DNA from 4 places in the Streptomyces sp. NPDC004629 genome. Region 1 is predicted to be linked to each of the others. Evidence: riboswitches for the same ligand, from Rfam matches in the RefSeq annotation. Region 1 holds a riboswitch; each other region holds the start of a gene.
What was found. A riboswitch is a leader RNA that binds a small molecule or an ion and turns the genes downstream of it on or off. The one in region 1 is predicted to bind S-adenosylmethionine.
Positions count from the first base shown of each region.

Region 2: it holds a riboswitch for S-adenosylmethionine, as region 1 does, so the genes downstream of both, thrC (threonine synthase) here and ACFYTE_RS03620 (amino acid ABC transporter permease) in region 1, are expected to answer to the same signal.
Region 3: it holds a riboswitch for S-adenosylmethionine, as region 1 does, so the genes downstream of both, ACFYTE_RS15515 (ABC transporter substrate-binding protein) here and ACFYTE_RS03620 (amino acid ABC transporter permease) in region 1, are expected to answer to the same signal.
Region 4: it holds a riboswitch for S-adenosylmethionine, as region 1 does, so the genes downstream of both, ACFYTE_RS26655 (aminotransferase class V-fold PLP-dependent enzyme) here and ACFYTE_RS03620 (amino acid ABC transporter permease) in region 1, are expected to answer to the same signal.

Region 1 covers NZ_JBIALO010000002.1:143,905-151,149, reverse strand. Annotated here, with positions in the region: gene ACFYTE_RS03640 (LLM class flavin-dependent oxidoreductase) at 1-1,117, opposite strand, end outside; gene ACFYTE_RS03635 (putative leader peptide) at 1,198-1,284, opposite strand; gene ACFYTE_RS03630 (ABC transporter substrate-binding protein) at 1,397-2,416, opposite strand; gene ACFYTE_RS03625 (amino acid ABC transporter ATP-binding protein) at 2,493-3,281, opposite strand; gene ACFYTE_RS03620 (amino acid ABC transporter permease) at 3,278-4,258, opposite strand; SAM riboswitch class IV at 4,644-4,753, opposite strand; gene ACFYTE_RS03615 (glutathione S-transferase C-terminal domain-containing protein) at 4,831-5,721, opposite strand; gene ACFYTE_RS03610 (putative leader peptide) at 5,819-5,938, opposite strand; gene ACFYTE_RS03605 (hypothetical protein) at 6,284-7,120, shown strand; gene ACFYTE_RS03600 (alpha/beta fold hydrolase) at 7,187-7,245, opposite strand, start outside.
Region 2 covers NZ_JBIALO010000014.1:144,317-151,561, forward strand. Annotated here, with positions in the region: gene ACFYTE_RS22735 (glucosyl-3-phosphoglycerate synthase) at 1-865, opposite strand, end outside; SAM riboswitch class I at 1,024-1,188, shown strand; gene thrC (threonine synthase) at 1,207-2,490, shown strand; gene ACFYTE_RS22745 (MoaD/ThiS family protein) at 2,487-2,762, shown strand; gene ACFYTE_RS22750 (cold-shock protein) at 3,196-3,399, shown strand; gene groL (chaperonin GroEL) at 3,754-5,376, shown strand; gene murQ (N-acetylmuramic acid 6-phosphate etherase) at 6,081-7,016, opposite strand; gene ACFYTE_RS22765 (MurR/RpiR family transcriptional regulator) at 7,189-7,245, opposite strand, start outside.
Region 3 covers NZ_JBIALO010000009.1:67,502-74,746, forward strand. Annotated here, with positions in the region: partial or broken gene ACFYTE_RS15505 (TIM-barrel domain-containing protein) at 1-1,564, opposite strand, end outside; gene ACFYTE_RS15510 (MFS transporter) at 1,806-3,191, opposite strand; SAM riboswitch class IV at 3,605-3,718, shown strand; gene ACFYTE_RS15515 (ABC transporter substrate-binding protein) at 4,081-5,700, shown strand; gene ACFYTE_RS15520 (ABC transporter permease) at 5,704-6,663, shown strand; gene ACFYTE_RS15525 (ABC transporter permease) at 6,660-7,245, shown strand, end outside.
Region 4 covers NZ_JBIALO010000018.1:173,758-180,970, forward strand. Annotated here, with positions in the region: gene ACFYTE_RS26630 (heme-copper oxidase subunit III) at 100-720, shown strand; gene ACFYTE_RS26635 (c-type cytochrome) at 796-1,608, shown strand; gene ACFYTE_RS26640 (Rieske 2Fe-2S domain-containing protein) at 1,605-2,654, shown strand; gene ACFYTE_RS26645 (cytochrome bc complex cytochrome b subunit) at 2,651-4,288, shown strand; gene trpD (anthranilate phosphoribosyltransferase) at 4,417-5,481, shown strand; SAM riboswitch class IV at 5,570-5,686, shown strand; gene ACFYTE_RS26655 (aminotransferase class V-fold PLP-dependent enzyme) at 5,879-7,213, shown strand, end outside.

The DNA of each region.
Region 1 (7,245 bases):
CCCGGCGCTGGAGTTCGGGCACCAGGCCCCGGGTGATCCGCGGCAGGTCGTGGCCGAGTACGGCGGGCCGCAGCCGGAAGCCGGTGAGTCCGCCCTGCCTCAACTCGACCAGGAGGTCTGCGAGTTGGGTGGGTGTGCCGGTGAAGATCCGGGCGTCCGAGGGGTGGGGCTCGCCGGCCGACTCGTCCAGGCGGGCGCGGCACGCCGACGCCTCGGCGGGGTCGTCGTCGAGGAAGACCAGCAGGTCGCCGAAGATGTGCAGGGGCTCTTCGGCGCGGCCGGCCGCCGCCTGTTCGGCCCGGATCTCGGCGACGATCGCGCGGGCCTCATCCGGGTCGTGCGGGGTGACGTATCCGACGTCGGCCTGGCGGGCCACGAGCCGGTAGGGGACGGTCTGGTGGGCCAGCGCGGTGACGAGCGGCTGCCCCTGCGGCGGGCGGGGCGTGATGCTCGGGCCCTTGACGCTGAAGTGCCGGCCCTCGAAGTCGATGTAGTGCAGCTTGTCCCGGTCGATGAAGCGGCCGGTGGCCGCGTCCCGGACCTCGGCGTCGTCCTCCCAGCTGTCCCAGAGCCGGCGGACGACCTCGACGTGGTCGGCGGCCTCGTCGAACAGGTCGGTGACCAGGTCCTGGGCGGCCGGGCTGTCGTAGGCGTCGATCCTCGGGAGGGTGCGGCGGCCGAAGTGGGCGGCCTCGTTGGGGCGTGCGGTGATCTGGACACGCAGGCCGGCGCGGCCGGCGCTGACGTAGTCGAGGGTGGCGATCGCCTTGGAGATATGGAACGGCTCCGTGTGCGTGGCCACCACCGTCGGCACCAGACCTATGTGGCGGGTGAGCGGTGCGACACGGGAGGCGACGAGGACCGCGTCGAGCCGGCCGCGCACCTGGTCGGTGCGCTCGTCCGGGTCGAGGAAGCGCGAGGACTGCGGGCCCAAGCCGTCCTCGACGGTGACGAAGTCGATCAGGCCGCGTTCCGCCTCGGCGACCAGGTCGGCCCAGTAGCCGGCGGTGAACAGGTCGCGGGGGCGGGCGGCCGGCTCGCGCCAGGAGGCGGGGTGCCAGCCGGTGCCGTCGAGCGCCACGGCGAGATGCAGGGGGGCAGGGGAGGATGAGGACACGATTGGGCGCCTTCCTGGAGGTCCGTACGGGATCGCCGGCCCGCCCCGGCCGTCGGGGCGGTGGCGGATGGGGCAACGGGTCAGGAACAACAGAGCGCGCCGGCGACGCGCAGCAGATCGATGTGCGGCCGGGAGTGGAGCCGGACGGCGCGACGGACCCGGATCATGTCCGTCACCTCCGCCCGTCGTCTCGGCGGCCGTGCGGCCGCGCCGTGCACATCTCGACTTCAGTCACAACACGCCGCCCGTCCGGTGTGTTCCAAGCCGCTTCCGCGGCGGTCAGGAGTTGTCGAGGGGCAGTCCGGGCGGGTTGACCTCGGCCTTGGTGACGGACTCGTCGGACAGGTTGTAGGCGGCGAGCCACTTGGCGTACTGCCCGTTCTCGATCAGGTGGTTGATCGCGTCGGCGACCGGCCGGGCTAGGCCGCTGCCCTTCTTCGTGGTCGCCGCGATCAGGCCCTGGAGCGTGGCGCCCGCGCCGGAGGAGGTGCCGCCGCTGCGGGTCGGGTTCGGCGACGTGGCCGTCTGCCTGATGTGGTAGGCGATCCCGGGATTGGCGGAGAAGTAGGCGTCGATCTTGCCGCCGGTCAGTGCGAGGGAGGTGGCGTTCTTGCTCGCGTAGTGCTTGACGGTGAGCTGCTTGCCCTCCTGCTTCAGCTTCGCCTGCCACTCCAGGAGGATCTTCTCCTGGTTGGTTCCGTTGTCGACGGCGACGGTCCGGCCGGCCAGGTTCCGGTAGTCGCCGTCGAAGTTCCAGGTGCTCTTCTTCAGCACCTCGAAGCCGAGGTTGTCCTTGCGGTAGGAGGCGAAGTCGTACTTCTTCTTGCGTTCCTCGGTGTCGGTGATGTTGGAGAAGCCGATGTCGGCCCGGCCGCTGTCGATGCCGACGAACATGTTCTCCCAGGTGGCGTTGGAGACCTCCGGTTTCAGACCGAGCACGGCGGCGACCAGGCGGGCGAGGTCGGGTTCGGCGCCGGTGAGGGTCTTCTGGTCCGAGCCGACGTACGCGAGCGGCGGGAAGCCGTCGGGCAGGGCGCCGATGACGATCTTCAGGGTGCCGCTGTCGCGGACGGATGCGGGCAGTTCGGCGCTGATCGACTTCACCTCCGCGACCTTGAGTTCGGTCTGTGTGGCGGCGCCGTTGGACACCCGGCCCACCGTGACCGTGCCCGCGGTGTCGGTGGTGGTGGCGGCATCGCTGTCGCCCCCGCAGGCGGTGAGGCCGGTGGCGAGGGTGGCTGCGGCGGCGACCGCGGTGATGCCGCGGATCAGACGGCGTCTGGAGAGCTGGCTGGGCATGGTTGTCCTTCGTCGCTGGGGGTGAGCTGGGTGTGAGTGGCTGCGAGGGAGCGGGAGGGTGCGAACGGGCCGGTGGTCACAGGACCTTGCTGAGGAAGTCCCTGGTCCGCTCGTGCCGGGGATGGTCGAGCACATCGGCGGGCGGGCCCTGTTCGACGATCCGTCCGCCGTCGATGAAGACGATCCGGTCGGCGACCTCGCGGGCGAATCCGATCTCGTGGGTGACGATGACGAGCGTGGTGCCGCTGGTCGCGAGGTCCTTGATGACGGAGAGCACCTCGCCGACGAGTTCCGGGTCGAGCGCCGAGGTCGGTTCGTCGAACAGGATGATGCCGGGGCGCAGCGCGAGGGCGCGGGCGATCGCGACGCGCTGCTGCTGGCCGCCGGACAGCTGCCGCGGATAGGCGCCCGTCCGGTCGCCGAGTCCGACCCGGGCGAGCAGGTCGCGGGCGAGTTCCTGGGCCGCGGGCCGGGTGAGCCGCCCGGTGGCCACCGGGGCGGCGGCGACGTTGTCGAGCGCCGTCAGGTGCGGGAACAGATTGAAGTTCTGGAAGACGAAGCCGATCCGGCTGCGCTGGGCGAGGATGGCCCGCTCGCTCAGTTCCTTCAGCCGTTTGCCGCTGCGTCTGACCCCGATCGGTTCACCGCCGACGCTGACGTGTCCGATCTCGGGCCGCTCCAGGTGGTTGATCACCCGCAGCAGCGTGGACTTGCCGGACCCGGACGGGCCGATGACGACGGTGACCTCGCCGGGGCGCACGGTCAGGTCGATGCCGTCGAGGACGCGGTGGGCGCCGTACCACTTGTGCACGTTGTGCACCTCCAGGGCGACGGGGGCCTGTTCGGCGGGCGTGACGGCGGTCATACGGCGGCCTCCCGGCGCAGTCGGGTGCGCAGCGCGGCGAGGCCGGAGCGGGCGCGCTGCCAGGGCGTCGGCGGCAGGGTGCGGGTGGCGCCCCGGGCGAAGTACCGCTCGACGTAGAACTGGGCGACGGACACGACGCTGGTGAGAATCAGGTACCAGACGGTCGCGACCAGCAGCAGCGGCACGATGTCACCGGGGTAGGTGCTGCCCATGGTCTGCACCGAGCCGAACAGGTCGAGCAGCGACACGTAGAACACCAGGGACGTGCTCTTGATCAGGCCGATGAGCTGGTTGACGTAGTTCGGGGTGATGGACCTGAGGGCCTGCGGGAACACGATCCGGATGAACTGGTAGCGCTTCGGCAGGCCGAGCGCGGCGGCGGCCTCGTGCTGACCCTGGTCTACGGAGAGGATGCCGCCGCGGACCACCTCCGAGGCGTACGCCGCCTCGTTGAGGCCGAGCCCGACCACGGCGACCACCATGTCGGTGGCCACTCTCGACTCGTCGAAGGTGACGAAGGCGGGACCGAAGGGGACGCCGAGGCTCACCGTCCGGTACAGGGCCGAGAAGTTGTAGAGGAAGATCAGTACGACGATGAGCGGCACGGACCGGAACAGCCAGGTGTACGTCCAGCTGACGGCGCGCAGTACGGGGCTTCCGGAGAGCCGGCCGAGGGCCAGCAGGATGCCGCCGAGCAGGCCCAGCACGGCGCTGAGCGCGGTCACTTCGAGGGTGATGAGCAGGCCGTCGAGGATGGTGGGGCGCAGGAACCAGTAGCGGAAACGGTCCCACTGGTAGAAGGGATTCGTGGCCAGTCCGTGCGCGATCTGTGCCACGACCACCAGCACGACGGCCGTGACGATCCATCGGCCAGGACGGCGCAGCGGCACAACTCGCTGGGCAGTCAGGGATTTTGACGGTGTGTCTGCTGGCGGCGGCGCGGTGAGGGACACGGCGCCGCCCGGGGGTTCGGTCATGGCGGGCTCCGGCGGGGTCGGGGCACCCCGGGGCCGCGGCGCGACCCGTGTGGCTGCGACGGCGCTACGCCGACGGCGTTGAGCCGGCGGCGCCATGGCGCGGCGCACGGGAGGGGCACGGGGACCGGGGAGGGGCGGGCAGCGGCACACCGCTCGGTCGGTGTGCGTCGGGAACGCGGGGGCCGGAAGTGGCGTCAGCCCCGGCGACGGGCAGAGCCCGAAGCGGTACACAGTGCGCTGTTCACGCGGAGCAGGTCGACCGCCCGGTCGGCGACGAGCAGACCCGCGTACGGATGTACGCAGCTTCGGGTGCGGCCGGCGGCCGTCCCGTCGGCTGCGTACATGTCCGTCACTCGCGTCACTCGCATTTCCGGCCCCTGCGGGGCCCTCGCGCTTACCGAAGCGTCATCCGGTCCGGTCGTCACCTGGGGCACCCCACCGCGGCGCGAGGGTTGCCGGCCAGCGAGCCAGGGCTTGTCGCTGACACTCATGACCGTTCAGAGCGGTAAGTAAGGCAGTTGGGCGGACGTATGTCAACGCCCGTCCGCTGAATGGACCGGCCCCTGTGCCGCTCAACCGCGCCGGGAACCGGGGGCGCCGGCCGCGTGCCGCGCCCAGTCCAGGATCTGCACGGCCGAGCCGGCCGCCTCCAGGCCCGCGCAGCGGGCGTGATGACGGTGGGCGATGCCGTCCAGGTCGAGGTGCGCACCGAAGGCGGGCCGGGCAGCCAGGCGCCGGGCGTGCTCCCACAGCGCCGGATGACCGGCCACGCGGTGCACTGCGGCGGCGTCGAGGTGGTGGCGGTGCACGGTGTCGAGTTGCACCAGGGCGACCCACAACTCGACGTCGGCGGCGGTGAGTTCGTCGCCCACGAGGAACTCCCGCCCGGCGAGCCGCCGTTCCAGTCCGGCCAGGGTGCCGAGCAGGACGTCGAGCGCCGCGGCCCGCTCGGCCGCGTCCGCGCCGGCCCGGCCCGCCCGCTGCGCGGCCTCCTCGATGCCCTGCGCGCACAGCCGCTCGATCTCCTCGATCCCCGCCTCGGTGCCGCACGGGTAGAGCCGGTCGCGCCCGTCGCCGAAGCAGCGGTCGAGGTCGCGCAGGATGTCGGGGGCGTGGGTGCTGACGATCCGCCCCGACCAGTCGTCGCTGAGCACCGGCGCGAGCGCGGGTCCGGGGTAGCGGTGCGCGCTCGCCTCGTACAGCGGGCGCAGCGCCGAGTGGCCGCCGCCGGGACAGTCGGGGACGGCGTCGAGGAAGGTGACCGGACAGATGTCGTCGAGGGCGAGGAAGCTGTGGCCCACGGCTATCCGCAGGCCGTCGGGACAGGCGGTCGTGAGATGGAGCCGGTAGCGGCGCGGCACGGCGTAGTGGCCGCTGCGCGCGTCCCGGCCGATCCTGCCCCGGAAGCGGGCGGGACGCTGGGCGGACGGGACGGCGGCGAGCGGCGTGCTGGACGTGGACATGCGTCTCCCCGGGTGCGAGCGCGCGCGGGTGTGCGCGGCTGAAGCGTCGGCGGTCGGTGCGTGCGAGGGGCCCCGGTCGGCCGGGAGCGCGGGACGGTCAGCCCCGAAGGCTGATCGCGCTGCAGACCCGCAGCAGGTCGATGTGCCGGCGGGAGGTCAGCAGGGGCAGCGACGGCGCACGGCGGCCACGGCCGGTGCTCGTCCCACGGCGCCCCATCTTTTCCCTACCTTTTCACTAGGATTCCCTCCTGGAGTGTCGTTCCGCGCCCACAGGCACGTCAAGAGGGCGTCCACCCCTGGGACACCGCCCCGCCGTGCGGCACCTGAAGAGGGCGTGACACGCCCGTTTGCCGGTCGTGTTCCGCACCGGCCCGACGGCGCCGAACACCGAGGAGTGCGCGGGGTACGCCGCCGAGGCGGTCCTGGCCGTCCCGGCACGGCGCGCCGCGACGCCGGGCGTGGTCGTCGCGCCGGTTCACCCGAACGGTCCGGTCACGCTGGTCGGTCGGACCGCTCGGTGGTGGCGTGGAGGGACGTACCGCGTTGCGAGGAGGCAACCCCGATGAACCGTCCGTACCGTCCCGCGCGTGTCCTCGCCTCGGCCCTGGCCGCCGGGTCACTGCTGGCCGCGGGCGCCTGCTCGGACGCCGACGGGGCCTCCGACACGGTGTCCGCCTCCCCCGCCGCCGAGCGGCCCCCGGATGCCGCGGCCGATCCCGGTCGCTCCCCGAGCCCGTCCGCCACCCCCGCGCTCACCAGGGCGGGCGCGAAGGCCGCGCTGATCACCGCGGCCGACCTTGAGGACGACTGGACGCAGGTGAACGACGCCGCCTCCTGGCGGGACAAGCTGCTGCTGGGCAAGGTCGACGTCGCCGCGTTCCTCAGGGGCAAGGCCGGCGCGGCCGACTGCCAGCGGCTCCTCGACGGCCTGTACTCCGACAGCCTGCTGGGCCGTGCGCCCGGCGCCTCGGCGCTCACCGGGTTCACCGATCCGCGGGCCCGACTGCTGTACCAGGTCGGCGACTACGGCGAGGCTTCGGTGAAGAAGTCCCTGGACTGGCTCCGGAGCCTGCCGCAGAAGTGCGGCCAGTTCACCGCGACCGGCTCGGACGGCGGCAAGCGGACCGTCCAGGTGGTGTCGGCCCCACTGCCCACCGCCGGCGACGACCGGGCGGGTGTCACGGTGACGGTGAAGGGCACCGCCGACGGGCAGCCGACCACGCTCACCACGGACGTCGCCGCGCTCCGGGTGGTCGCCTCCGGGGCCACCGTCGTCAACGGCGGTCTCTCGGGCGCCGATCGCACAAGCACCGAGGCGGCCGTACGGGCGGGTGCGCAGCGGCTGAGGGACGTCCTCGCCGGAAAGACCCCGGCGCCGCACCCCAGCGAGTTCGACTGACGGCGCCGTACGCGCAGGTGCCTCGCGGCGCCCGCCGGCCGGGACCGGCTCGCCGAACGCTCGTGATCAATACGCCTGGCGCCCCTCGGAGCGCAGCCGCTCCCGCCATTCCTCCACGGTTCCGC
Region 2 (7,245 bases), on a different contig from region 1:
GCTCGAAGCCGTCCGTGCCCCGCTCGAACTGGGTGAGGGAGGGCCGCACGAGGTGCCCGCGGGCCAGCCGCAGCTGCGCGGTGCGGTAGATCGCGGCGGCCATCCGGCCCAGCGCCTGCCCGTCCTGGTGCCGGTGCTTGCGCACACCGACGTCGACCTGGGCGAGGGCGTCAAGGCCCACCAGGTGCAGGGCGTCGACCAGCATGCCCAGTTCGACGCCGTATCCGACGGGGAACGGCAGCCGCTCCAGCAGTGAACGGCGGGCCGCGTACTCGCCGCCGAGCGGCTGCACGAAACCGGCCAGCTGCGGCCAGTGCAGGTTGAGCAGCGGTCGGGCCATCAGCTCGGTGACCCGGCCGCCCTGGCCGGCCGCGCCGGCCAGCGGGCGGTCGTACATGGCCTTGACCAGGTCGACGTCCGGTTCGGTGAGCAGCGGCCCGACGATCCCGGTGACGAAGTCGGAGGAGAACTCCCGCAGGTCCGCGTCGACGAAGCAGACGATGTCCCCGCCGGTGACGAGCAGCGAGCGCCACAGGACCTCGCCCTTGCCGGGCGCGGTGGGCAGCCGCGGCAGGATGGCGTCGCGGTGCACCACCCGGGCGCCCGCCGCGGCGGCCACCTCGGAGGTGCGGTCGGTGGACCCCGAGTCGACGACGACGATCTCGTCGACCAGCGGCGCCTGCCGCATGAGGTCGTGCCGGATGACGGCGACGATGTCGCCGACCGTCTCCTCCTCGTTGAGCGCGGGCAGCACGACGGAGACCGACTGGCCCGTACGCTGCTTCGCGGCGAGGATCTTGTGCAGCGGCCGGTCGGTCACGGACCAGGAGCGGGTGGCCAGCCAGCGCTCGACTTCTTCCAGCACAGTCAGCTGCTCCTCACTGTCGTGATCACACCTGGTGCCTGTGTGATCCATCTCGCGGTTCGGACGACTATCTCAACTGTCCAGGCCGTCGGTTACAGTCTTGAACAACGCGGATGACCATCGCATGTCGGGGGTCTTCGGCGTTCACAACCGCATACAGCTCATCCAGAGGGGCAGAGGGATACGGCCCGATGAAGCCCCGGCAACCCTCCAGCCGGTACTCGTACTGATCGCTGCGCAAGCCGATCGTTTCCGCGAGGCTCCCGGCTAGGGAAGGTGCCAAATCCGTCTCACGGCGAGATGCGTCGTGAGGAAGATGAGGAGAAAGGGCCTCGCCTCACATGGCTGTGCAGACCGTTGCAAGCACCACGAACCAGTCGGTGGACCTCGGTACCGCCGCGGCCCTCAGCTGCCGCGAGTGCGGTCACCGGGTGCCGCTCGGCCCGGTGTTCGCCTGCGAGGAGTGTTTCGGCCCGCTGGAGATCGCGTACGACTTCTCGGTGTACGACACCGAGGAGCTGCGCCGGACGATCGAGGCGGGTCCCGCGAACATCTGGCGCTATGCGCCGCTGCTGCCCGTCCCCGCGGACGTGGCCGAAAAGCCCAACCTGAACCCGGGCTGGACCAAGCTGGTCCAGGCCGACAACCTGGCCCGCGAACTCGGCGTCACCGGCGGCCTGTATGTGAAGGACGACTCCGGCAACCCGACGCACTCCTTCAAGGACCGGGTGGTCGCCCAGGCGCTGGAGGCGGCGCGCGCCTTCGGCTTCACGACCCTGTCCTGCTCCTCGACCGGCAACCTCGCCGGGGCCGTCGGCGCCGCGGCGGCCCGGGCCGGCCTGCGCTCCTGTGTGTTCATCCCGTACGACCTGGAGCAGGGCAAGATCGTCATGGCCGCGATCTACGGCGGTGACCTCGTCGGCATCGAGGGCAACTACGACGACGTGAACCGCTTCTGCTCCGAGCTGATCGGCGACCCGGCGGGCGAGGGCTGGGGCTTCGTCAACGTCAACCTGCGCCCGTACTACGCGGAGGGCTCCAAGACCCTGGCGTACGAGATCTGCGAGCAGCTCGGCTGGCGGCTGCCCGACCAGCTCGTCGTGCCGATCGCCTCCGGCTCCCAGCTCACCAAGATCGACAAGGGGCTGCGGGAGCTGATCGCGCTGGGTCTGGTCGAGGACCGGCCGTACAAGATCTTCGGCGCGCAGGCCGAGGGCTGCTCGCCGGTGTCCACCGCGTTCAAGGCCGGTCACGACGTGGTCCGCCCGCAGAAGCCGAACACGATCGCCAAGTCCCTGGCGATCGGCAACCCGGCCGACGGGCCGTACGTACTGGACATCGCGCGCCGTACGGGCGGTGCGGTGGAGGACGTGACGGACGAGCAGGTCGTCGACGCGATCAAGCTGCTGGCGCGCACCGAGGGCATCTTCGCGGAGACGGCCGGCGGTGTCACCGTGGGTGTGACGAAGAAGCTCATCGAGCAGGGTGTCCTCGACCCGGCGCTCACCACGGTCGTCCTCAACACCGGCGACGGCCTCAAGACCCTCGACGCGGTGGCCGGCACCGGCCTGACCGCCACCATCCGCCCGAACCTGGACTCCTTCCGAGAGGCTGGCCTCGCATGAGCGTGACCGTTCGCATCCCCACCATCCTGCGTACCTACACGGGTGGCCTGTCGGAGGTGAGCGCCGAGGGCGCGAACCTCGCAGAGGTGATCGCCGACCTGGAGAAGAACCACACCGGCATCTCCGCACGCGTCCTGGACGACCAGGGCAAGCTGCGCCGCTTCGTGAACGTGTACGTCAACGACGACGACGTCCGCTTCGAGCAGGGCCTGCAGACGGCGACGCCGGACGGTGCGGGCGTGTCCATCATCCCGGCGGTGGCCGGCGGCTGACGGTCCCTTACCCTCGGTAACTTCGGTTACCGGCTGTTCATCAGATGGCCCCCTCCGTGAGAGAAGCGGAGGGGGCCATTCAGTGGGGTTGAGCGCGGTAGAGTTGGGGAACGCGTTCCCGGCCCCCGGGTCGGAAGCCCCGGATTCAATCCGCGCAGCCGCCAAGAAGTCGCCAAAGTCCATGCGTTCTTCGCGGCTTTTATTCCTTTTATAGGGCCCGACTTGCCCTGAATTCTGCCGAATTCTCGGCAGATTCCCGACCGAGTACGTCCAGATTTCTCGTCCGACTGACCTGTTGCAGACGGCAGTTGGACAGATACATTCAGCCGCGGTCGACGCGTTCCGGCGCACGCCCCCAACCTTGGGGGGTGAGGTCTGACCCGGGTCCGCGAAGTGTGGATCTGTGCAAGGGCCAGTAATAGGGGAGTTAGGCATGGCTCAGGGCACCGTCAAGTGGTTCAACGCGGAGAAGGGGTACGGCTTCATCGCGGTCGACGGTGGTGCGGACGTCTTCGTCCACTACAGCGCGATTCAGATGGACGGCTACCGCACCCTGGAAGAGGGCCAGCGGGTCGAGTTCGAGATCTCGCAGGGTCAGAAGGGCCCGCAGGCCGACATGGTTCGCCTCACCGCCTGAACATTCTCAACGCGAAGGGCCCGCACCCCCCGGGGTGCGGGCCCTTCGCCGTGCCCATGCCGCAGGGCCCGTACCGCGGTGTCCGGGCCGTCGTGCCGGGGGCGCGCGCCCCGTCGTCACCACCCGGCCGCACCCCCCGCGACGGACCCGCGGCACGGCCGCATCTTGCACTCGGGTGGGTCGAGTGCTAATCATTGGCGTTAGCACTCTGAAGGTGAGAGTGACAATGAAGGACCGGGTCGGTGAGGCCCGCAGGCCGGGTGGGGCAAGGAACCACAAGGCCGGTGAGCCGTCCGTCGCGGGCGCGGGCGCGGTCCGAAGGAATCACCCCCAGTCCTGGAGGGACCACTTCACATGGCCAAGATCATCGCGTTCGACGAGGAGGCGCGGCGCGGCCTTGAGCGCGGTATGAACCAGCTCGCCGACGCCGTCAAGGTCACCCTCGGCCCCAAGGGCCGCAACGTCGTCCTTGAGAAGAAGTGGGGCGCCCCCACGATCACCAACGATGGTGTGTCCATCGCCAAGGAGATCGAGCTGGAGGACCCGTACGAGAAGATCGGCGCCGAGCTGGTCAAGGAAGTCGCCAAGAAGACCGACGACGTCGCCGGTGACGGTACGACCACCGCGACCGTCCTCGCCCAGGCCCTGGTCAAGGAGGGCCTGCGCAACGTCGCCGCCGGCGCCAACCCGATGGCCCTGAAGCGCGGTATCGAGAAGGCCGTCGAGGCCGTCTCCGCCGCCCTGCTGGAGCAGGCGAAGGACGTCGAGACCAAGGAGCAGATCGCCTCCACGGCCTCCATCTCCGCCGCCGACACCCAGATCGGCGAGCTGATCGCCGAGGCCATGGACAAGGTCGGCAAGGAAGGCGTCATCACCGTCGAGGAGTCGCAGACCTTCGGCCTTGAGCTTGAGCTCACCGAGGGCATGCGCTTCGACAAGGGCTACATCTCGGCGTACTTCGCCACCGACATGGAGCGTATGGAGGCGTCGCTCGACGACCCGTACATCCTGATCGCCAACTCCAAGATCAGCTCCGTCAAGGACCTGCTCCCGCTCCTGGAGAAGGTCATGCAGTCGGGCAAGCCGCTGCTGATCATCGCCGAGGACGTCGAGGGCGAGGCCCTGTCGACCCTGGTCGTCAACAAGATCCGCGGCACCTTCAAGTCCGTCGCCGTCAAGGCCCCGGGCTTCGGCGACCGCCGCAAGGCCATGCTCGGCGACATCGCCATCCTCACGGGCGGCGAGGTCATCTCCGAGGAGGTCGGCCTCAAGCTGGAGAACGCGACCCTGGACCTCCTGGGCCGCGCCCGCAAGGTCGTCATCACCAAGGACGAGACCACCATCGTCGACGGTGCCGGCTCCTCCGAGCAGGTCAACGGCCGGGTCAACCAGATCCGTGCCGAGATCGAGAACAGCGACTCGGACTACGACCGCGAGAAGCTCCAGGAGCGCCTGGCCAAGCTGGCCGGCGGCGTGGCCGTCATCAAGGCCGGTGCCGCCACCGAGGTGGAGCTCAAGGAGCGCAAGCACCGCATCGAGGACGCCGTGCGCAACGCCAAGGCGGCCGTCGAGGAGGGCATCGTCGCCGGTGGTGGCGTGGCCCTGCTGCAGACCACCAACGTCTTCGAGAAGCTGGAGCTGGACGGTGACGAGGCGACCGGCGCGCAGGCCGTGAAGCTCGCCCTGGAGGCCCCGCTCAAGCAGATCGCGGTCAACGCCGGCCTTGAGGGCGGCGTCGTGGTCGAGAAGGTCCGCAACCTCACCCCGGGTCACGGCCTGAACGCCGCGACCGGCGAGTACGTCGACCTGGTCGCCGAGGGCATCATCGACCCGGCGAAGGTGACGCGTTCCGCCCTGCAGAACGCCGCGTCCATCGCTGCGCTGTTCCTCACCACCGAGGCCGTCATCGCCGACAAGCCGGAGAAGGCCGCTCCGGCCGCCCCGGGCGGCATGCCGGGCGGTGACATGGACTTCTGATCCTTCCCGAGGATCGGACCCGTCCGCCACACACCGAGGGCGGCACTCCCTGAACCCCAGGGAGTGCCGCCCTCGGGCATGTCACACCCCGTCGCCGCGGCTTGGTGGGCGGCAACGAGCGCCAGAAGCCGCACCCCAGGACCTCCCCCCACACCCGGCCCGCCCCACGGTCACCCGTCTCCGGACCCCACGGTCACCCGTCTCCGGACTGGGCCGTCGGCCGTTCCCGGACTGGGCCGTCGGCTGCCTCCGGACTCGGCTGTGCCCGAACCACCGGACGCACGAGGGGAGATCACGCCCGACTGCCGCTCCCGCACGCATCCCGACCCCGAAGGCCTCAGCACGCCGGCGAGCACCGGCTCCCCGAACGACAAGGGCGCCGCCGAACTCCGCACGGCCAAGGGCATACCGGATGCGGCACAGCGGCCGATCGCCGCCCCGGCCGCGACAACGCAAGCGGTGCAGCCGCTCCCGGCCTCGGCCGTCAGCCGTTCTCGGACTGGGCCGTCGGCCTTCCCAGAACTCCGCCGTCGGCCGTCCCGGAACTCCGTCGGCAGGCGCTCTCGGAGGCGCCGCTCGCGGGCACAGCGACCCGGCGGTGGGACGGTCGGTGTACCGGAGGAGTCCGGCCGTTATCGCGCCGCGGCTGAACCCGGACGGGCGACGGACCGGATGCTCGCGGGGGGCCGGTCCGCGTACGCGGGTCAGTCGGTCGTGTCTGGCAGCGCGGCGCGCAGATGGCCGTCGGACTGTTTCAGAAGGCGGGCGGCCGTCGGGCCGTCGACACCGGCCAGGATGGCCAGGATCGCGTTCTTCACCTCGCCGCCGGTCTCGGTCAGGGCCCGCACGATCTCCTCGTCGGCCGCGCCGGTGGCGAGGGCCACGATACGGCGGGAGCGAGCGCGCAGCTTGTCGTTGGAGGCGCGCACGTCGACCATCAGGTTCCCGTACGTCTTGCCCAGCCGGATCATCGTGATCGTCGACAGCATGTTGAGGACCAGCTTCTGCGCCGTGCCGGCCTTCAGCCGGGTCGAGCCGGTGATCAGCTCGGGGCCGACGACGACCTCGATGCCGTGCTCGGCCGCCGCCGCGAGCGCGCTGTCCGCGTTGCAGGCCAGGCCGACGGTCAGGGCGCCCAGGGCGCGGGCGTGTTCGACCGCGCCGATCGCGTACGGGGTGCGGCCGGAGGCGGAGACGCCGACCACCGTGTCGTCCGAGCCGAGCGCGAGCGAGTCGAGGTCCTTGCGGGCCAGTTCCTTCGAGTCCTCCGCGCCCTCGACGGAGGTCACCATCGCCTCGGCGCCGCCCGCGATCAGGCCGACGACCCTGGCGGGGTCGGTGTTGAAGGTGGGCGGGCACTCGGAGGCGTCCAGGACGCCGAGGCGGCCCGCGGTGCCCGCGCCGGCGTAGACCAGCCGGCCGCCGCGGGCCATGCGCGCGGCGATCGCGTCGACGGCGGCGGCGATCTGCGGGAGGCGTGCGGCGACGGCGGACGGCACGGCGGCGTCCTCGCCGTTCATCAGCCGGGCGATCTCCAGGGTGGGCAGCCTGTCGATGCCGGCGAGTTCGGGCCGGAAGGCCTCGGTGGTGAGCGTCTCCAGTTCGGCGCGGAGCTGACGGTGGTCGGACGTGGAGGTCATGACGGGCGGCTCTTTCCGTGCTTCTTGTGCCTTCGGTGCGGGTGGGGGCGTGCGAAGTCCGCCGCGGTCCGGCAGCGGCCTGAAAGGGGCGCGAGAAACTGCGCGACCAGCCACGGTGTTGCGGCAGCCGAACGACGACGCACAACGGCCCGGCCGGCGGAGCGCTCGGCGCTCAGCGGTGCCGGTGGGCCAGCGCCTCGTAGGAAGCGGCCAGCGCGGGCGCGGCGGT
Region 3 (7,245 bases), on a different contig from region 1:
GGCCGTGGAAGGAGCCCCGCGCCGCGCCGATCGACACCGTGTGGCGCGAGCCGTGGCGCTCGTACCGGACGGTCGTCGTGGCGCTGTGTCCCTGCCGCGCGGCGCTCCCGTCGTCCTCGTACAGGCGGTACGTCCCCGGCGCGCCGGTGGCGACGGTCAGGGTGACGTCGGTCAGCGGGTTGCGGTCGTCGTCGGTGACGTCATGGGTGCGGGTCGGCAGGATGCCGCCGGCCTTGACGAACACCGGCATGGTGTCCAGGCCGGTGGTGATGTCCTGGGTGGTGCCGCCCTGGTAGGTCTTGCCGGTGAAGTAGTCGGTCCACCGGCCGGGCGGGAACCATACCTTGGTGGTCGCCGTCGTCCCCGGTGTCGTCACCGGGGCGACCAGGACGTCCGGGCCGTAGAAGTACTCGCTGCCGGCGGTCGCGTACGCCTGCGCCTCGTCCGGGTACTCCAGGTAGGCGGGACGGACGATCGGCACACCGGTCCGGTTCGCCTCCTCGGCCAGCGAGTACGTGTACGGGACCAGGTTCTCGCGGAGGTTGAGGAATGTGTTTGCCGACTGCCGCGCCTCGGTGCCGTACTGCCAGGGCAGCCGGTCGCTGTGGTTGCTGTGCAGCCGGTCGATCGGCTGGAAGGTGCCGAACTGCACCCAGCGCGCGTAGAGGTCGTCGGGCAGCTTGTGCGTGGTGCGGGTCTGCCCATTGACGGTGTACTTCTCCGAACCGGTCAGCCCCGTCGTGTCGTTGTGCCCGCCGATGTCGTGCGTGACGGCCGCCATTCCCGTCGCCGCGGACTCACCCGGGGTGTAGCCGACCTCCAGCTTCAGCGTGCCCCAGGTGGAGGAGGTGTCGCCGGTGAAGTGCACGGTGGTGCGCTTGTCCGCCCACGGTCCGGTCGGCACCGCCTGCTGGCCGCTGTACCCGCCGGCCTGGAGCGAGCCGTAGGCGCGTGACAGGACGAAGCCGCGGCCGAGGGTTTCGCCGGTGAGGTCGGCGTACTGCTGGTTGATCCACGCGTCCGGCGTCACGCCCGGCAGCGACGACTGCGAGGCGTCGCAGCACCAGTCGAGCCACCAGAAGTCGTTGCCCTGCTCATCCATGGTCCGGTGCAGATCCAGGTACGCCTTGAGCTGGTCGGGGTCGCCGAAGTCGAAGACGTAGCAGTTGTTGCCGGCCGAGGCGGACCCGCCGCAACCGCCCTTCTTCAGCTTGCCCTTGGCCGTGGCCTGCGCCTGGGCGAACTGGGGGTCGGACGCGACGATGCTCGGGTGCACGTTGAGAGTGTTGTGCAGCCCCTGCGCGGCCGACCAGTCGAAGAACCCCTTCGGGTCGGGGAACCTGCCCTTGTCCATCTCCCAGCCGCTCCAGTCGTTCACGGCCTTGTAGTCCGTGTCGGTCACCAGCACGTCCAGCGGGACGTGTTCGGAGCGGAACGCCGGGAGAATCGTGTTCCTGTAGTCCGCGGCGGTGCGGTCGATGTACTCCGAGTACCAGACGCCGTACGCCCACTGCGGCAGCAGTTGCGGCGGCCCGGTCAGGGTGGCCAGGTACCCGGACCACCGGGGAACAGGGCGGGTCAGGGGGTGGGCAGGGCGGCGGCAAGTCGGGCGGACCGCACCTGCGCGGTCTGGCCCTGCACAAGGACGAACAGCGTCGGCGTGGCGCAGAGTGGGCGGCAGGGTCAACACTGTGCGCTGGACACGCGAACGAGGTCGACGCAGCGCTCCCTGGTGAGCAGCACCTGCACCATGGCCGGTCCGCCGGCTCTGCCCTGTCTCCCTTCGGCCTCAACTCCCATACGGTTCAGTGCCGTTCACCGGTGTGCCGACGCCCCGGGTCCGGGCACGCCGCCTCGCCGCGCCCTTTAAAAGGACACCCCTCGCTGGCATGAAACCCACTCGACGCCGCACCCACACGGCACGGCGCGGTGGACAGGCGCTGCGACGGCGCGGCCCGTGCGAGTCGCCGCGAGGGCGACCCGCGGGTCAGCCACAGCGCCACGGCGACGGCGGACACGACGGCCGTCACGGCGCCGACGGCCAGCCCCCAACGCACCCCGGCGTGCTGGGAGATCCAGCCGATGACGGGGCCGCCGACCGGGCTGCCGCCCATGGAGATCACCGTGTAGACCGACATCACCCTGCCGCGCATGGCGTCGCTGACCTCCGACTGGACGAAGGCGCTGACGGCCGTGTTGAGCGTCATCAGCGTGAAGCCGGTGGGCAGCAGCAGGGCGAGGAAGGCGGGATACGTGGGCATGAGCGCCGCCAGTGCCTCGAACCCGCCGAACAGCAGCGCGCCGACGACGACGGTCCGCACCCGGGGTGTGACCCCGCGCGTCGCGACCACCGTTCCGGCGACCGTGCCGACGGCCAGCGCCGTGTTCATGAAGCCGAGCCCCAGGGAGCCGACATCGAAGACCCGCCCGGCGAACAGGGTCAGTGTGGTCGGGAAGTTCACCGCGAAGGTCGCGGCCAGGCCGAAGACGGTGAACACACCGACGAGTTCGGGCCGGGCCGCCACATAGCGCAGCCCCTCGGCCCCGGCCCCCGTCCACGGGGGCCGGGACGGGCCCGGCGTCTCCCGCGCACGTGGCCGGATCGCCAGCAGCCCCGCGAGGACGACGGTGAAGGACACGGCGTTGAGCGCGAACACCCACCCCGTGCCGATCGCCCCGATGAGCACACCGGCGATCGCCGGGCCGATCAGGCGCGCGGCGTTCAGGGACAGGATGTTCAGGCCTGCCGCCTTCGGGATCAGCGCCCGGCCGACCAGTTCGCTGACGAAGGACAGGCGTGCGGGGTTCTCCACCGTGAACACGCAGCCCAGCGCGAAGGACAGGACGTACAGCAGCCACAGCGGAGCATGCCCGGAGAGCACGATCACCGTCAGCAGCAGCGCCTGCACCGCGTACAGGCCTTGCGTCCACAGCAGCAGGGTCCGCCGGTCGTAGCGGTCGGCCATCACCCCGCCCCACAGGCCGAACATCAGCACCGGGGCGAACTGAAGGCCCACGACCCAGCCGAGCGCGGTCCCGCTGTGGGTGAGCGTCAGGACGAACCAGTCCAGCGCGACGCCCTGCATGGCGCTGCCGATGTTGGACACCAGACCCGTGCTCCAGTAGATCCGGTAGTCACGGACGCGCAGTGCGGCGAACACCCCTGCCGGGGCGGTGTCGGTGACGGCCATGCGTCTCTTTCCGATGGGTCGGCCACGGTGCTGCGTCCGGCGGACGCGTCGCGTCACGGGCCGCGGCTCGGCCGGGGCGGGCGGGAGAAGGGACGCACGGCGGGCTCGCCGCGACGGCGGTCGGTGACGCCGGTCCGGATCTCCACGAGGGCGCAGCGCGTGCGGAGAACGGGCTGAAGGGCAGCGAGCGGTCAGCGACAGGTCTGGTCGAACTGGTCGGCGCGGCGGCCCGCCCAGAACGGGTCGAGCAGCAGGGTGCGTGCCTGACCTGCGGTCTCCATGGCCGGATCAAAGCACACCGTCGCAGGAGCGTCCACCACGCGTCCCGGCACATGAGACGGCCCCCGCTTCTCGAACAGGACGTCGGGTCCCGGCATTGACGTACGACAAGAGCGCTCCGTAGCATCGCGACCGGCATTGAGTGTCAGCGTCAAGCCCTGGCTCGCTGACCGGCAACCCTCCCGCGCGGTGGGGTGCTCCAGGTGAAAGCCCGGCGGAATCACCGATGATTCCCGCAAGCGCGTGCCCCGGGACCGGGGCAGGAGACGGGGAGGACCGGCATGCGGCACAGTGGTGACCCGGTTGCCTCGTTCGCCGACGCCACGGCGTTCTCCCGGCTCGCACGCCGACGCCACATCGATCTGAAGCGCTCGACCAGCTGCCTGTGTCAGGCCTGACGCGCTCGCCTGCCGCCGGCTGACGTCCGTCGCCGGCCCCGGCTTCCCCGTGCCTTCCCCTCGCCACCGGCTCCCGGTGTCGTCCCCCTGACCCCTGTCTGTACAGCGCTCCCCCGCTGCCGGTGTCGATCCGGCCGGGGCCGCACGCCCATGCGCGGCCGTGCCTCGTACGGCACCCCGTGCCTGGTGACACGAGTAGGAGAACCCCCTCCGTGACAGCATTTCCGGATTTCAGACTCTCCCGACGGGCTCCCCTGGCCGCCCTTCTGACCACCAGTGTGCTGCTGACCGCCTGCGGGTCGGGCGGCGACGGTTCCGGCAGCGGAAGCGGCCGGCCGAAGTCCGGCGGCACCCTGACCTTCGCGGTGGGTTCCGACGCCGGCTGCGTGGATCCGCAGCAGGTCGGCAGCAACGACACCATCTACTCCGTGCGCCAGGTCGTGGATTCCCTGACCGACCAGGACCCAAGGACCGGCAAGATCGTGCCGTGGCTGGCCAAGAGCTGGGACATCAACTCCGACGCGACGACGTTCACCTTCCGTCTGCGGTCGGGTGTCACCTTCAGCGACGGGTCCAAGCTGACCGCGCAGGTGGTCAAGGACAACTTCGACGCGGTGCCGAAGCTCGGCGCTCTGGGAACCCTCGCCCAGGGCTATCTCAGCGGCGTCAGGAGCACCACCGTGGTCGATCCGCTCACCGTCAAGGTGACGTTCAAGGAGCCCAACGCCCAGTTCCTCCAGGCGACGTCGACCCACTCGCTGGGCATCGAGTCGTCGGCGAGCGTCAGGAAGACACCGCAGCACAAGTGCAGCGACGGCGTGATCGGGTCCGGGCCGTTCGTGCTGAAGCGGTATGTGCAGAACCAGTCGATCACTCTGGCCCGACGCACCGGGTACGCCTGGGGTTCCTCGCTGTGGTCCAAGAAGGACGAGGCCTATCTGGACACCCTGGTGTTCAAGGTCGTGCCCGAGGCGGGCGTCAGGGCCGGCAGCCTCCAGTCCGGGCAGGTGGACGCGGTCAGCAGCGTCGGAAAGGCCAACGAGGCCGCGCTCAAGGGCGGCCAGGTCGCCCTCCAGCGCCGGGCCAACCCCGGCCTGGTGTTCGGCCTGGGGCTCAACAACGCGCGGCCCCTCCTGAAGGACGCGAAGGTGCGCCGGGCGATCCAGTTCGCCGTCGACCGGCAGCAGATCGCCGACACCGTGTTCCCGACCGGTACCCGGCCGGCGACCAGCGTTCTGGCGCACACCACGCCCGACTACACGAATCTCGCCGCGGATCTCGCCCTCGACGCCGCAAGAGCGAAGTCCCTGCTGGACGCGGCCGGTTGGCGGCCCGGCAGTGACGGGGTCCGCACCAAGGACGGCAAGAAGCTGAGCCTGACCATCACCTGGTTCCCCAACGCGGCCACCAACCAGCCCGCGCTGGAACTGGTCCAGCAGCAGCTGAAGGCCGTCGGGATCGACGTGGTGCTCAAACAGCTCCAGGTCAGCCAGTTCGCCACGACGCTGCAGTCCGGTGACTTCGACGTGGTGTGGGGGAATGTCACCCGCTCCGACCCGGACATCCTGCGCAACTCCTTCTCCACCCGGCTGGCCAACGTCTACCATCTGCCGCCCGGTTCGCTGGACACGGCGCTGTCCGCACAGGCCGCGACCACGGTCCCCGCGAAGCGCGGGCAACTGGTGGACGAGGCGCAGAAACTCCTCGTGCGCAACGCGTACTACGTGCCGGTGGTGGAGCTCCAGACCCAGCTGGGCGTGTCGACGAAGGTGCACGACCTCGCCTTCGACTCGGGCAGCCGGATCCAGCTGCACGACACCTGGATCGGCTAGCGCATGCGCCGCTATGTGATCAAACGGCTGGCGCAGGCCGTCGGCGTCCTGTGGGCGGCCTACACGGTGTCGTTCCTGGTGCTGGACTATCTGCCCGGCGACCCGGTCACCGCGATGGCCGGCGCCGGGATGGACTCGGGGCAGGTCGATCCCGCCCAACTCGCCGCGCTGCGGCACGAGTACGGCTTCGACAAGCCGGTGCTCGCGCAGTACGCCGACCATCTCGGCCGGGCGCTGCGCGGGGACTTCGGCGATGCGGTCTCCACGGGCCGCCCGGTGACCTCCACCCTGGCCGACGCGCTGCCGCAGACACTCCAGTTGACCGGTGCCGCGCTGCTGCTCGCGGTGCTGCTCGGCGGCGGTCTCGCGGTGGTGGCGACGTACACCGAAAAGCGGTGGCTGCGGCAGTTGCTGCTGTCGTTGCCACCGCTCGGGGTGTCGGTCCCGACGTTCTGGGTGGGGCTGCTGCTGGTCGAGGCCTTCTCCTTCCGGCTGCACTGGTTCCCGGCGTTCGGCAACGACGGGGTGCGGGGCCTGGTCCTGCCGGCGCTGACGCTGGCGGTGCCGACCGGCGCGCAGATCGCCCAGGTGCTGGCCAAGAGCCTGCTGACCGCGCTGGACCAGGCCTATGTGGAGACCGCCCGCGCCAAGGGCGCCGGCCGGTGGCGGGTCCATCTGCGGCACGCGCTGCGCAACGCGTCGCTGCCCGCGCTCACGGTGGTGGGCCTGCTGGTCGGGCAGCTGATCGCGGGTTCGGTGGTCGTCGAGACGGTGTTCTCCCGTGACGGCCTGGGCCGGGTGACCGCGGCGGCGGTCACCGCCCAGGACATCCCGCTGGTCCAAGGGGTGGTCGTGTTCGGGGCGTTGATCTTCGTGGCGACGAATCTGGTCGTCGACCTCGTCTATCCGCTGCTGGATCCGCGGATCGTGGTGGCCTCGGACAGGAGGGCGAACTTCGCATGAGTCAGAGCCTTGTCGATGGCCCGGCCAATCCGGCCGACCCGGCCGAGGTCGGCCTCGCCCGGCCGGTCCGGTCGGCATCCCCTGCGCCACCGGGCCGCCGCGGCGATGTGCGGCGGGGGCTGCGGTTCCTGCTGCGCCGCCCCGGGCTGCTGCTGTCGGCCGCCGTCCTGGTCCTGGTGGTGCTGGCCTCGTTCTGGCCGGACCTGTTCACCTCGCAGGACCCGTTGAAGGGGGTGCCGTCGCAGAACTTCAGCGGCCCGAGCGGCAGTCACTGGTTCGGCACGGACGAACTGGGACGCGATGTGTTCTCCCGGGTGGTGCACGGCGCCCAGCTGTCCCTCAAGGCCACGCTGATCGCGGTCCTGGTCGCGTTCGTGGTCGGCGGTCTGCTCGGGGTGGTCGCCGGGTTCGTGGGCCGCTGGGTGGACGACGTGCTGATGCGCTTCGTCGACGTCCTGCTGTCCATCCCCGCGCTGTTCCTGTCGCTGGCCCTCGTCACCGCGCTCGGCTACGGGACGGTGAAGGTGGCGGTGGCGGTCGGCATCGCGAGCGTCGCCTCTTTCGCCCGGGTGGCGCGCGCCG
Region 4 (7,213 bases), on a different contig from region 1:
GATGCTACTCCCATGAACACCATGTCAACACCGGTATGACAGGGGCGGACACTCCGAACGGCACCCCCGGGAGTGAGGGCGGGATAAGCGACCGACATAATGTCGGGCGTGGCGACAGCAACGACAGTAGAAACCGGGCACGCGCACCCGTCGGTCAACCGGCCGAACCTCACCAGCGTCGGAACCATCATCTGGCTGAGTTCCGAGCTGATGTTCTTCGCGGCCCTCTTCGCGATGTACTTCACCCTGCGATCGGTGACGGGACCGACCCACTGGAAGTCGATGGCGCACGCGCTCAACGTGCCCTTCTCGGCGACGAACACCACGATCCTGGTGCTTTCCTCGCTCACCTGCCAGCTCGGCGTGTTCGCCGCCGAGCGCGGTGACGTGAAGAAGCTCCGCGGCTGGTTCATCGTCACCTTCATCATGGGCGCGATCTTCATCGGCGGTCAGATCTACGAGTACACGGAGCTGGTGAAGAAGGACGGCATCTCGCTGTCCTCCGACCCGTACGGTTCCGTGTTCTACCTGACCACCGGCTTCCACGGCCTGCACGTGACGGGCGGGCTCATCGCCTTCCTGCTGGTCCTCGGCCGCACCTATGCGGCGAAGAGGTTCACGCACGAGCAGGCGACCGCCGCCATCGTCGTGTCCTACTACTGGCACTTCGTCGATGTCGTCTGGATCGGCCTCTTCGCCACGATCTACTTGATCAAGTAAATCGGCGCGCCGGACGACGGCCACCGATCCACCACAGAAGCATCGACGCAGAAGATCCTGACACCGGGGTAATCCGTGAAAAAGCTCTCCGCACGACGACGCCATCCGCTGGCGGCGGTCGTCGTCCTACTCTTCGCGCTGGCGGCCACCGGGGGGCTGTACGCCGCGTTCGCGCCCGCGAGCAAGGCGCAGGCCGACACGACCGCCCAGTCCCTGACCATCGAGGAGGGCAAGAAGCTCTACTCGGTCGGCTGCGCCAGCTGCCACGGCACCGGTGGCCAGGGCTCCTCCGACGGGCCGAGCCTCGTGGGTGTGGGCGCCGCGGCCGTGGACTTCCAGGTGGGCACCGGCCGGATGCCGGCCGCGACCTCCCAGGGCGCCCAGGTCCCGAGCAAGAAGAACATCTACACGCAGGCCCAGATCGACCAGCTCGCGGCCTACATCGCCTCGCTGGGCGCCGGTCCTGAGGTGCCGACGAAGGCGCAGTACGGCCCGGAGGGCGCGGACATCGCCAAGGGCGGTGATCTGTTCCGCACCAACTGCGCGCAGTGCCACAACTTCACCGGCAAGGGCGGTGCGCTGACCAAGGGCAAGTTCGCGCCGAACCTCGAAGGCGTCGACCCGAAGCACATCTACGAGGCCATGCAGACCGGCCCGCAGAACATGCCCTCCTTCCCCGACACCACGCTGTCGGAGAAGAACAAGAAGGACATCATCGCGTACCTGGACGCGGTCAACAGCAGTGACACCGAGAACCCCGGTGGCCTGTCTCTGGGCGGTCTCGGACCGGTCAGCGAGGGTCTGTTCGCGTGGATCTTCGGACTGGGCGCACTGGTCGCGGTCGCCGTCTGGGTCGCCGCTCGGACCGCAAAGGCCAAGAGGTCATGAGTAGCCAAGACATTCCAGAAGAGAACCTGCCCGCCGAGCAGGCCGGCGCGCTGAGCGTCGCGGACGAGAAGGATCCGTTCGCCGACCCGGGGCTGCCGCCGCACGAGCACCGTATCCAGGACATCGACGAGCGGGCCGCCAAGCGGTCCGAGCGGGTCGTCGCCCTGCTGTTCACGGTGTCGATGCTGGCCACCGTCGGCTTCATCGCCGCGTACGTGGCGATCCCGCACGACAAGTCGATCTTCGTCTTCCCGATCGGTCACATCAGCGCGCTCAACTTCGCGCTCGGCATGACGCTCGGCGCGGCGCTGTTCTGCATCGGCGCGGGCGCGGTCCACTGGGCCCGCACCCTGATGTCCGACGCGGAGATCGCCGACGAGCGGCACGCGATCGAGGCGTCCCCCGAGGTCCGTGCCAAGGTGCACGAGGACTTCAAGCAGGGCGCCAAGGAGTCCGCGCTCGGCCGCCGCAAGCTGATCCGCAACACGATGTTCGGCGCGCTCACCCTGGTGCCGCTCTCCGGCGTCGTGCTGCTGCGCGACCTCGGCCCGCTGCCCGAGAGCAAGCTGCGCCACACGATGTGGAAGAACGGCACGCTGCTCGTCAACATGAACACCAACGAGCCGCTGCGTCCCTCGGACGTCGCCGTCGGCTCGCTGACCTTCGCCAAGCCCGAGGGCCTGGAGGAGCACGACGAGAACTTCCAGAACGAGATCGCCAAGGCGGCCCTGATGATCGTCCGGATCCAGCCGGACAACATCAAGGACAAGCGCGAGCTTGAGTGGTCGCACGAGGGCATCGTGGCCTACTCGAAGATCTGCACCCACGTCGGCTGCCCGATCTCGCTGTACGAGCAGCAGACGCACCACGTGCTCTGCCCGTGCCACCAGTCCACCTTCGACCTCTCCGACGGTGCCCGAGTGATCTTCGGCCCCGCCGGTCACGCCCTGCCGCAGCTGCGCATCGGCGTGAGCGACGAGGGCTACCTCCAGGCGCTCGGCGACTTCGCGGAGCCCGTCGGTCCTGCTTTCTGGGAGCGCGGATGAGCACTGCATCGAACCAAGAGTCCCGCTCTCGCGGGAAGGCACCGGCCGGCGAGCGCGTCGCCGACTGGGCCGACGGCCGGCTCGGGATCTACTCCCTGGCCAAGGCCAACATGCGCAAGATCTTCCCCGACCACTGGTCGTTCATGTTGGGCGAGGTCTGCCTGTACAGCTTCATCATCATCATCCTCACGGGTGTGTATCTGACGCTGTTCTTCCACCCGTCGATGAACGAGGTGGAGTACCACGGCTCGTACGTCCCGCTGCAGGGCCAGCTGATGTCCGAGGCGTTCAGCTCGACCCTGCACATCTCCTTCGACGTGCGCGGTGGTCTGCTGGTCCGGCAGATCCACCACTGGGCGGCGCTGATCTTCCTCGCCGGCATGTTCGTGCACATGATGCGCGTGTTCTTCACCGGTGCGTTCCGCAAGCCGCGTGAGATCAACTGGCTGTTCGGCTTCCTGCTGTTCGTCCTCGGCATGTTCACCGGTTTCACCGGTTACTCGCTCCCGGACGACCTGCTCTCCGGCACCGGTGTCCGCTTCATGGAGGGCGCGATCCTGTCCGTGCCGATCGTCGGCACGTACCTGTCGTTCTTCCTCTTCGGCGGCGAGTTCCCCGGCCACGACTTCGTGGCCCGGTTCTACTCGGTCCACATCCTGCTGCTGCCGGGCATCATGCTCGGCCTGGTGGTGGGCCACCTGATCCTGGTCTTCTACCACAAGCACACGCAGTTCGCGGGCCCCGGGAAGACCGAGAAGAACGTCGTCGGCATGCCGCTGCTGCCGGTCTACATGGCCAAGGCCGGAGGCTTCTTCTTCCTGGTCTTCGGTGTCATCGCGGCCATCGCGGCCGTCGCGCAGATCAACCCGATCTGGGCCATCGGCCCCTACCGTGCGGACCAGGTGTCCACCGGCGCCCAGCCCGACTGGTACATGGGCTTCGCCGAGGGTCTGATCCGCTTCATGCCGGGCTGGGAGATCAACCTCTGGGGTCACACGCTCGTCCTGGGCGTCTTCATCCCGCTGGTCGTCTTCCCGCTGGTCCTGGCGGCGATCGCGGTCTACCCGTTCATCGAGTCCTGGATCACCGGCGACAAGCGCGAGCACCACATCCTGGACCGCCCGCGCAACGCCCCGACCCGGACCGCGTTCGGTGTCGCCTGGATCACCGTCTACATGATCACGCTGGTCGGCGGTGGCAACGACCTGTGGGCCACGCATCTGCACCTGTCGATCAACGCCGTCACCTGGTTCGTCCGGATCTTCTTCTTCGTCGGACCGGTCATCGCGTTCATCGCCACCAAGCGGATCTGCCTCGGCCTGCAGCGCCGCGACCGCGACAAGGTGCTGCACGGCCGCGAGACCGGCATCATCAAGCGCCTGCCGCACGGTGAGTTCATCGAGGTCCACGAGCCGCTCACCCAGGAGCAGCTGCACACCCTCACGGCCCACCACCAGTACGAGCCGGCCGAGGTCGGTCCGACGGTCGACGAGAACGGTGTCGAGCGGAAGGTGAAGGGGGCCGAGAAGCTGCGCGCCAAGCTCAGCGACGCCTACTACGGCGAGGACGCCCAGATCCCGAAGCCCACCGTCGAGGAGTACAAGGAGATCACGAGCGGCCACGGCCACCACTGATCGCTGCGCACGCCACGCCACGCGCGAGGGGCCCCGTCCGGTGTTCGGACGGGGCCCCTCGGGTATCCGCCGGATGGATAGGGTGGAGCCGATCCGTACCTGACGACGACCGACGACCGGAGCGGCTGATGAGCGCTGTGACCCCCGCTGGAGGCGACACCGCGGCGGGCCGTTCCTGGCCCGACCTGCTGAGCACGCTGCTCGGCGGCCAGGACCTGAGCGCCGGTGACACGGCCTGGGCCATGGACCGCATCATGTCCGGCGAGGCCGCGGACGCCCAGGTCGCCGGCTTTCTGGTGGCGCTGCGGGCCAAGGGGGAGACGGTCGAGGAGATCACCGGCCTGGTCGAGGCGATGTACCAGCACGCCAAGCCGCTGCACATCCCCGGTCCGGCCGTCGACATCGTCGGCACGGGCGGCGACCGGGCCAAGACGGTCAACATCTCCACGATGTCCGCCATCGTGCTCGCGGGGACCGGCGCGAAGGTCGTCAAGCACGGCAACCGGGCCTCCTCCTCGGCGAGCGGATCCTCCGACGTGCTCGAACAGCTCGGCATCAACCTGGATCTGACGCCGGAACGGGTGGCGCGGGTGGTCGAGGAGGCCGGGATCACCTTCTGTTTCGCGGCCACCTTCCACCCCTCGATGCGGTTCGTCGGCGCCGTCCGGCGGGACCTCGGGATTCCGACCTCGTTCAACCTCCTCGGCCCGCTGACCAATCCGGCCCGGGTCACCGCCTCCGCGATCGGCTGCTTCGACACCCGGATGGCGGGGCTCATCGCCGGGGTGCTGGCCGAACGCGGCTCGTCCGCGCTGGTCTTCCGCGGGGACGACGGCCTGGACGAGCTGACGACCACCGCCACCTCCCGGGTCTGGGTGGTGCGCGACGGCAAGGTCACCGAGGATGTCTTCGACCCGCGCGAGGTCGGCCTCGACCTGGTCCCCGTGGCGGCGCTGCGCGGCGCCGACCCCGCCTACAACGCCGGGGTGGCCCGGCGGCTGCTGGACGGCGAGACGGGCCCGGTGCGGGACGCCGTGCTGCTGAACTCGGCGGCGGCCCTGGTCGCCCTGGAACCGGGGAGCGGGCCGCTGGCCGAGCAGATCCGGGCCAGCATGGCGAAGGCCGCCGAGGCGATCGACTCCGGCGCGGCCCGCCGGACGCTCGCACGCTGGGCCGCCGCCAGCCACGCGTGAAGCCCCGTACGGCGATGTGACGCAGGGCGTGGTCCAGGATCCGGACCGCGCCTTGCGCATCGATGATCGTGTGGCAGGATGTCCATCAGGTCATGAGCGACAGTCATTCGGCCCCGGCCGACTGTCCGGCAACCCTCCGTCCGTGGCGGGGTGCCCCGGGTGAAGACCAGGCCGTAGGCAGCGAGGTCTGCGGCAAGCGCGGACCCCTCGCACTCTGCTGAGTGACAAGCCCAGGGGTCCTGGTCGTCGAGGGAGCCTCTCGTGAGCAAGCGAATGCGATAGGGCCGCAGAGCCCCGCCTCCGCATACCCCTTTTTCCTCCCCACGTCGAGCCCTGCCCGATGCCGCAGGTGTCTCCTCGCGTGGTGAATTCCGCCTGCTTTCACGGGAGTTGTGCCATGTCCGTCTCCACCGCTGCCTCCGCCCAGTCCGTCCGCGCCCCGCTGCCCGTCCTCGGCCGTGATGTCACCGTGCCGCTCGTCACCGGCGGCGAGGTCACCTACGCCGCCCTCGACTACGCGGCCAGCGCCCCCGCCCTCCAGCGTGTCTGGGACGACGTGGCCGCCTACGCCCCCTACTACGGCAGCGTGCACCGCGGCGCCGGCTACCTCTCGCAGCTGTCCACCGACCTGTTCGAGAACGCCCGCGCGACCATCGCCGAGTTCCTGGACTGCCGCCCCGACGACCAGCTGATCTTCACCCGCTCCACCACCGACTCGCTCAACCTGCTGGCGGCCGTGCTCCCGGCCGACTGTCAGGTCTTCGTCTTCGAGACCGAGCACCACGCCTCACTGCTGCCCTGGAAGGACGCCCAGGTCAGCTACCTCGACGCACCGCGCACCCCGGCGCAGGCGGTCGCGACCCTCGACGCGGCGCTGGCCGGCCGCGACGGGCACGGCCCGGCCCTGGTCTGCGTCACCGGCGCCTCCAACGTCACCGGTGAGCTGTGGCCGGTGCGCGAGCTGGCCGCCGCCGCGCATGCGCACGGCGCCCGGATCGTCCTCGACGCCGCCCAGCTCGCCCCGCACCACCCGGTGTCGGTACGGGATCTCGACGTCGACTGGGTCGCCTTCTCCGGACACAAGCTGTACGCGCCGTTCGGGACCGGCGTGCTCGCCGGACGCGCCGACTGGCTGCGCGCCGCCGAGCCGTACCTCGCGGGCGGTGGGGCGAGCCGTACGGTCACCCGGCGGGCGGACGGGAGCGTGGCCGTGGAGTGGCACGAGACGGCTGCCCGCCATGAGGCCGGCTCGCCGAACGTGATCGGCGCCTACGCCGTCGCCTCCGCCTGCAAGGCCCTCACGGAGGCCGGCTTCGACACCCTGGTCGCCCGCGAGCGGCACCTGATCGAGAAGGTCCGTGCGGGCCTGGCCGAGGTCCCCGAGGTCCGGGTCCTCTCCCTCTTCGGCGACGACGCGCCCCGGGTGGGCGTGCTCTCCTTCGTGGTCGAGGGCTGGAACAGCTCCCACTTCGCGGCCGCGCTCTCCGCCGAGTACGGCATCGGCGTCCGCGACGGGCTCTTCTGTGCCCACCCCCTCGTCCGCACCCTCCTGGGCAGCGACCCGCAGTCCCAGGGCGAGTGCGGCGCCCCGGAGGCCGCGCCCGGCGAGAAGTCCCTCAACGCGATCCGCGTCAGCTTCGGCGCGGGTACGCCCGACGAACACGTCGAGCGCTTCGTGACCGCCGTACGGCAACTCGTCCGCGACGGCGCAAAGTGGCACTACCACACAGAA